Regions from separate parts of the Fictibacillus arsenicus genome, predicted to be linked through region 1. Evidence: a T-box and tRNA genes for the amino acid it is inferred to sense, from the RefSeq annotation. Region 1 holds a T-box; the other holds one or more tRNA genes.
What was found. The T-box of region 1 lies ahead of argS (arginine--tRNA ligase). A T-box ahead of a tRNA ligase gene usually reads a tRNA of that ligase, here a tRNA-Arg.
Positions count from the first base shown of each region.

Region 2: it encodes a tRNA-Arg, which carries the amino acid that the T-box ahead of argS (arginine--tRNA ligase) is inferred to sense. The anticodon was not compared.

Region 1 covers NZ_CP016761.1:2,104,130-2,107,526, reverse strand. The annotation lists gene rarD (EamA family transporter RarD) at 1-249, opposite strand, end outside; gene argS (arginine--tRNA ligase) at 394-2,076, opposite strand; T-box leader at 2,118-2,322, opposite strand; gene ABE41_RS10940 (hypothetical protein) at 2,379-2,651, opposite strand; gene ABE41_RS10935 (MATE family efflux transporter) at 2,739-3,397, shown strand, end outside.
Region 2 covers NZ_CP016761.1:209,816-213,212, forward strand. The annotation lists gene cmpA (cortex morphogenetic protein CmpA) at 1-16, opposite strand, end outside; gene ABE41_RS01225 (SprT family protein) at 114-572, shown strand; tRNA gene ABE41_RS01230 (tRNA-Asn) at 749-823, shown strand; tRNA gene ABE41_RS01235 (tRNA-Ser) at 827-917, shown strand; tRNA gene ABE41_RS01240 (tRNA-Glu) at 921-995, shown strand; tRNA gene ABE41_RS01245 (tRNA-Asp) at 1,033-1,108, shown strand; tRNA gene ABE41_RS01250 (tRNA-Gln) at 1,126-1,200, shown strand; tRNA gene ABE41_RS01255 (tRNA-Lys) at 1,368-1,443, shown strand; tRNA gene ABE41_RS01260 (tRNA-Leu) at 1,459-1,542, shown strand; tRNA gene ABE41_RS01265 (tRNA-Leu) at 1,598-1,683, shown strand; tRNA gene ABE41_RS01270 (tRNA-Arg) at 1,729-1,805, shown strand; tRNA gene ABE41_RS01275 (tRNA-Pro) at 1,815-1,891, shown strand; tRNA gene ABE41_RS01280 (tRNA-Gly) at 1,899-1,972, shown strand; tRNA gene ABE41_RS01285 (tRNA-Ile) at 1,984-2,060, shown strand; rRNA gene ABE41_RS01290 (16S ribosomal RNA) at 2,238-3,397, shown strand, end outside.

The DNA of each region.
Region 1 (3,397 bases):
TATAAAAACAGAAAAGAATTGTTTTTTGCTCGAGAAAAGAATCTTAACATCTCTGTTAAGGTCCTTTTTTCTCTTTAAAAGAAACATTACTGCCAGCATTAGTACAAATGACCAAAAGATGCGATGCGCTAATATTTCTCCTGAACCGGATTGGTCTAGGGGTTTCCAGTATAAAGGAAGGAACCCCCAGATTAAGTAAGCTAAAGCCGCGTACCAGACTCCTTTAGTTTGTTCGTTGTATGTTTTCATAGATCTTTTCCTCGATTCCGGAAGATTTAAGGTTATAAGATTATATAACGGAATCGAAAGAATTTGCCAGCAAGTAAACTCAAGACTTTAAAGATTTATTTCTTCTATATAATATTGTAAAAAAAATTCAATGTTACTCAACCGTTACATTTGTTTAGGTGTCTGAATTCCTAATAATCTTAAGCCCTCTTTTAAAACGATTTGTATGCTGGCGCATAATGCAAGTCTTTCTGCCGTTTCATCGCTATTAAGAATTTTGACACTTCCATAATAATGGTTGAACTTGTGCGATAACTTTAAAACATATTTTGATATTATAGAAGGTTCTTTTCGGAAAAATGCATTTTGTACGATTAACGGAAACTCATTTAAAACAGAAATAAGCTCCCAGCTCTCTTCGGCAATTGAAAATTCATCTGGCATCTGACGATTAAAATTTCCTTTATTTAATAACGTTTGAATTCTGGCTGCTGTATATTGTACGTAAGGTCCTGTATCTCCTTCAAACTTAAGCATCTGTTCAAGAGAAAATTCAACATCATTGCCTTTTTCATTTTTTAAGTCGTGAAAGATCACTGCTCCTACTCCAACTTGACGAGCGACTTCATCCACCTCAAGTAATGCTGGATTTTTTTCTCGGATATTATTTTCAGCAAGCTGAATGGCATCTAAAAGAACGTTCTCAAGCAAAACAGTTCTTCCTTTTCGTGTACTCATCTTCTTCCCGTCCTGCAAAATAAGCCCGAATGGAACATGATGCATATTTTTTGCCCATTCATATCCCATTTTACTAAGTACTCGTTTAATTTGTTCAAAATGCAGAGATTGTTCATGCCCTACAACATAAAAAGCTTGATCAAAATCGTAAGTGTTCTTTCTATAGATTGCTGCAGTCAGGTCACGTGTAGCATAAAGTGTCGCTCCATCTGTTTTTTTTATCAGACACGGGGGTATGTCTTCACCAACATTTACGATTTGAGCGCCGTCGGAAAGTTCGAGAAGTTTTTTCTCCATCAGCTCTTTTACGGTAGCATCCATTTTATCGTTGAAAAATGCCTCTCCGTTATACGAATCGAATTCGACACCAAGGAGTTCATAAATCTTCTGAAATGCATTTAATGATACATCTTTAAACCACACCCACAATTGTGTTGCCTGTGGATCTCCATCTTCGAGCTGTTTGAACCATTTTCTTCCCTCATCGTTTAATGCAGGATCATTATCTGCTTCTTCATGAAAGCGAACATAAAGTTTTGTCAGTTCTTGAATTGGATTGGCTTTCACTTTTTCTTCTGTTCCCCATCGTAAATAAGCTGAGATTAATTTTCCAAACTGAGTACCCCAGTCTCCGATATAATTGATTTTCACCGTTTTATAACCGCATTTTTCACTGATAGAGGCTAAAGAGGATCCGATTACTGTTGAACGTAGGTGTCCCATTGAAAAAGGTTTCGCAATATTTGGAGATGACAAGTCAAACACAATTGTTTTGTCTTTTCCGATCAAATGACGGCCATAATTCTCTTGTTCTTTTAATATGTTAGTTATCAGGTTAGCTGCCGCCGATTTTTTATCCAAGAACACATTCACATAACCACCAACAGTTTCAATCTTACTAAAGAGACTGGGGAGGCTGCCTGCAGATAATCTACTAGCGATCTCAGCAGGTGAAGATTTATAGATTTTTGCTAACTGAAAACAAGGAAATGCTAAATCGCCTTGATGCAGCTGTTTCGGTTTTTCGATTAAAGATACGATTTGTTCAAAAGTGAGACCTTCACCAATATGGCGTTGAAGATAAGCTGCAAACTCTCTTTTTTCATTCATATTTTTCCCTCCCAAAATAAAAAACCGCCTCTTCTAATAATAGAAGAGACGGATTATACCGCGGTACCACTCTTGTTGCCTTTAAAAGGCCGCTTGATCTGTTAACGGGATGTCCCGGTTTGCCCTACGGAATTTTCAAGCAAACATTTCCAAAGTGCGCTTCTTCTGACAGTTGTGCCAGGCTTCCACCGCTCCCGGCTCTCTATAACAAACTAAACAGAGTACTCTCTTTTTCATAAATGTTCTGTTCTTTAGTTTTTCATATTATATGAGGGTAAATCTAAAAAGTCAACATATTCCATTTAATCTAAATCTAAGTAATCTCTCATCCTCTTAATGTATCGTTTCAGCCTGAACAATGTTTCAGTTCGTAAGTACTTGGATGTAAATGCAGAAGAAATGGCTTGTATAGAAACGAAAACCCCATGTTCATTAACTCTAACAGGTATGATTCCGTTAAAGATCGTTTCTCCGCTGCTTTTATATAAAAGATCTGTAGATACTAAAACTAGTTTTTCATCCGATTGCTCACCTGGCTGAACCGATTCAACTTCAAATAAAAATTGAACGCTCATAGCTGCTCCTTTACGTATGTGTTTATAATTATATGATATAATGCATTAGCTCTGTTTGTCAGTTAAAACAACAAAGGAAGTATGCAAATGTTCCAAACACACACATTAAAAGAAAAATATAAGCAATTTTTCATCTTGGTAGTCCCTGTACTGATTACGCAGCTTGGGCTATATGCGATGAACTTTTTTGACACAGTTATGAGCGGACATGCGGGAGCGAAACAGCTTGCAGGTGTTGCCATAGGTACAAGTCTTTGGGTACCGGTTTTTACAGGTTTAAACGGGATCTTAATGGCTTTGACTCCCATTGTATCTCAGCTGACAGGTGCAAAAGACACTAAGAATGTTCCTAAAGCTGTCATGCAGGCAGTTTACCTTTCCGTTGTGATTTCAATGATTGTTATTGTTCTTGGGTCCTTTATATTGGATCCGATTTTGAATGCAATGTCATTAGAAGTTGAGGTCGAACGTGTAGCTAGAGGATATTTAATCGCATTGTCTTTTGGAATACTGCCTTTATTTTTATACGGTGCATTAAGGTCCTTTATAGATGCATTGGGCCAAACTAGAATTTCAATGTTTGTTACACTGCTGGCATTGCCTGTAAATGCCTTTTTCAATTATTTGTTTGTCTTTGGTAAAGCTGGATTTCCTGAACTAGGAGGAATCGGCGCCGGAGTTGCTTCTTCTATAACATATTGGATTACAGCTATTATAACTATTGTCATTGTGATGAGATTGAACGA
Region 2 (3,397 bases), 1.9 Mb from region 1:
TAAACCATGTTGGCATATAGAGAACCTCCTTGAACTTCCCAATCCGTTGTTTGTGTATTAGTCTATGTTTAGATGCTTGTTAATGTGAACTTGAAATAGTAAGGGGCATGACCATGACAGATGAAGAACTGCAAAAACTAACAGAAGAAATCTCCATACAATTTTTCAATAAAAAGTTTCGTCATAACGCCAGATTCAACAAAAGATTACGGACAACCGGCGGACGGTACTTATTAAGGTCCCATGACATCGAAATGAATCCTCATCTTTATGATGCATTTGGAATGGATGAGCTGATTGGAGTTATAAAGCATGAGCTGGTGCATTATCACATGCATATTGAAGGGAAAGGCTATAAACATGGTGATTACGATTTTAAGTTTTGGCTGAATAAAGTTGGAGGATCCCGTTATTGTCAATCTATCCCTGAAAAAAGGAGAACAGAGAGTTATAAATATCACTATCTTTGCACAGACTGTATGCAGTCTTATAAAAGAAAAAGGAAAATTGATACGAAGAGATATGTGTGCGGAAAGTGCAGGGGGAAATTAAAACAGATTTCTTTAAAATAGGGTGTTGACTTCGATTATAGGAATGTGGTAATTTAATTAAGTCGCTGTTAGACAAGCCCTTTACAAAGCCTTTTATAATGGGTGTCTGCAGTAACGAAAGCTTAGAAAAAACCTTCTAAAACGGGTTGACATTTTAAGCTGTAACAATTATGATATTAATTGTCCTTAAAAGACATTCCACAGTAGCTCAGTGGTAGAGCTATCGGCTGTTAACCGATCGGTCGTAGGTTCGAGTCCTACCTGTGGAGCCATACAGAGAAGTACCCAAGTGGCTCAAGGGGCTCCCCTGCTAAGGGAGTAGATCGCTAACGCGGTGCGAGGGTTCGAATCCCTTCTTCTCTGCCATGTGGCCCGTTGGTCAAGCGGTTAAGACACCGCCCTTTCACGGCGGTAACACGGGTTCGAATCCCGTACGGGTCACCATATATTTTCTGAAAAAATACGAAATACCTAGATGAATGGACTCGTGGTGTAGTGGTTAACATGCCTGCCTGTCACGCAGGAGATCGCCGGTTCGACCCCGGTCGGGTCCGCCATTTTTATTCTAAGGTGTTGGGCTATAGCCAAGCGGTAAGGCAACGGACTTTGACTCCGTCATGCGCTGGTTCGAATCCAGCTAGCCCAGCCATTTTTTGTTTTTAAGATAAGTGTTTAAGTATTTAATGCTTAAAACATCTTGAGCCATTAGCTCAGTCACAAGCGATACATCGTGATTGACTACGGTTGTCTCGACGGATAAACTTAGTTACTTCGCTTTTAGAGGAAGAGACAGGATCTGACGGACACATTAAGCATGAGCCATTAGCTCAGTCGGTAGAGCATCTGACTTTTAATCAGAGGGTCGAAGGTTCGAGTCCTTCATGGCTCACCATTTTCAAATTAATATGCGGGTGTGGCGGAATTGGCAGACGCGCTAGACTTAGGATCTAGTGTCTTTGACGTGGGGGTTCGAGTCCCTTCACCCGCACCATATTAATTCTTTTGAACTTATAAGTTGCAGTGTTCATGCGCTGGCATCTTGCCGCGCGGTCGTGGCGGAATGGCAGACGCGCTAGCTTGAGGGGCTAGTGGGGGCAACCCCGTGGAGGTTCGAGTCCTCTCGACCGCACCAACTTTTCACAATAACATATAATGCATTTGAATATGCAATGGATATGCGCCCTTAGCTCAGCTGGATAGAGTGTTTGACTACGAATCAAAAGGTCGGGAGTTCGAATCTCTCAGGGCGCGCCATATTTTTTGCGGGAAGTGGCTCAGCTTGGTAGAGCACCTGGTTTGGGACCAGGGGGTCGCAGGTTCAAATCCTGTCTTCCCGACCATTCTTTTGCGGGTGTAGTTTAATGGTAAAACAAGAGCCTTCCAAGCTCTGGTCGTGAGTTCGATTCTCATCACCCGCTCCATTAATTTTCACGGGCCTATAGCTCAGCTGGTTAGAGCGCACGCCTGATAAGCGTGAGGTCGATGGTTCGAGTCCATTTAGGCCCACCATATTATCTTAAAAAAGATTTTAAAAAGCGCTTGACTTTATAACTTCGATTCGGTAAGATAATAAAGCTGTCTCGAAAGAAGACAAGCCAAAACAAGTTCTTTGAAAACTGAACAAAAGCAAAGGTAAGGAATTAAGAATTAATTCCGTCAGTAACAAATTAGAGCAAGTCAAACACTTTTATGGAGAGTTTGATCCTGGCTCAGGATGAACGCTGGCGGCGTGCCTAATACATGCAAGTCGAGCGAATGAAGAGGAGCTTGCTCCTCTGATTTAGCGGCGGACGGGTGAGTAACACGTGGGTAATCTGCCTGTAAGACGGGGATAACTCCGGGAAACCGGGGCTAATACCGGATAATAAGAAGAAACGCATGTTTCTTTTTTGAAAGTCGGTTTCGGCTGACACTTACAGATGAGCCCGCGGCGCATTAGCTAGTTGGTGAGGTAACGGCTCACCAAGGCGACGATGCGTAGCCGACCTGAGAGGGTGATCGGCCACACTGGGACTGAGACACGGCCCAGACTCCTACGGGAGGCAGCAGTAGGGAATCTTCGGCAATGGGCGAAAGCCTGACCGAGCAACGCCGCGTGAGCGATGAAGGCCTTCGGGTCGTAAAGCTCTGTTGTTAGAGAAGAACAAGTACGAGAGTAACTGCTCGTACCTTGACGGTACCTAACCAGAAAGCCACGGCTAACTACGTGCCAGCAGCCGCGGTAATACGTAGGTGGCAAGCGTTATCCGGAATTATTGGGCGTAAAGCGCGCGCAGGCGGTCTCTTAAGTCTGATGTGAAAGCCCACGGCTCAACCGTGGAGGGTCATTGGAAACTGGGAGACTTGAGTGCAGGAGAGAAAAGTGGAATTCCACGTGTAGCGGTGAAATGCGTAGAGATGTGGAGGAACACCAGTGGCGAAGGCGGCTTTTTGGCCTGTAACTGACGCTGAGGCGCGAAAGCGTGGGGAGCAAACAGGATTAGATACCCTGGTAGTCCACGCCGTAAACGATGAGTGCTAGGTGTTGGGGGGTTCCACCCTCAGTGCTGAAGTTAACACATTAAGCACTCCGCCTGGGGAGTACGACCGCAAGGTTGAAACTCAAAGGAATTGACGGGGGCCCGCACAAGCAGTGGAGCATGTGGTTTAATTCGAAGCAACGCGAAGAACCTTACCAGGTCTTGACATCCTCTGATCACTCTAGAGATAGAGCTTTCCCCTTCGGGGGACAGAGTGACAGGTGGTGCATGGTTGTCGTCAGCTCGTGTCGTGAGATGTTGGGTTAAGTCCCGCAACGAGCGCAACCCTTGACCTTAGTTGCCAGCATTCAGTTGGGCACTCTAAGG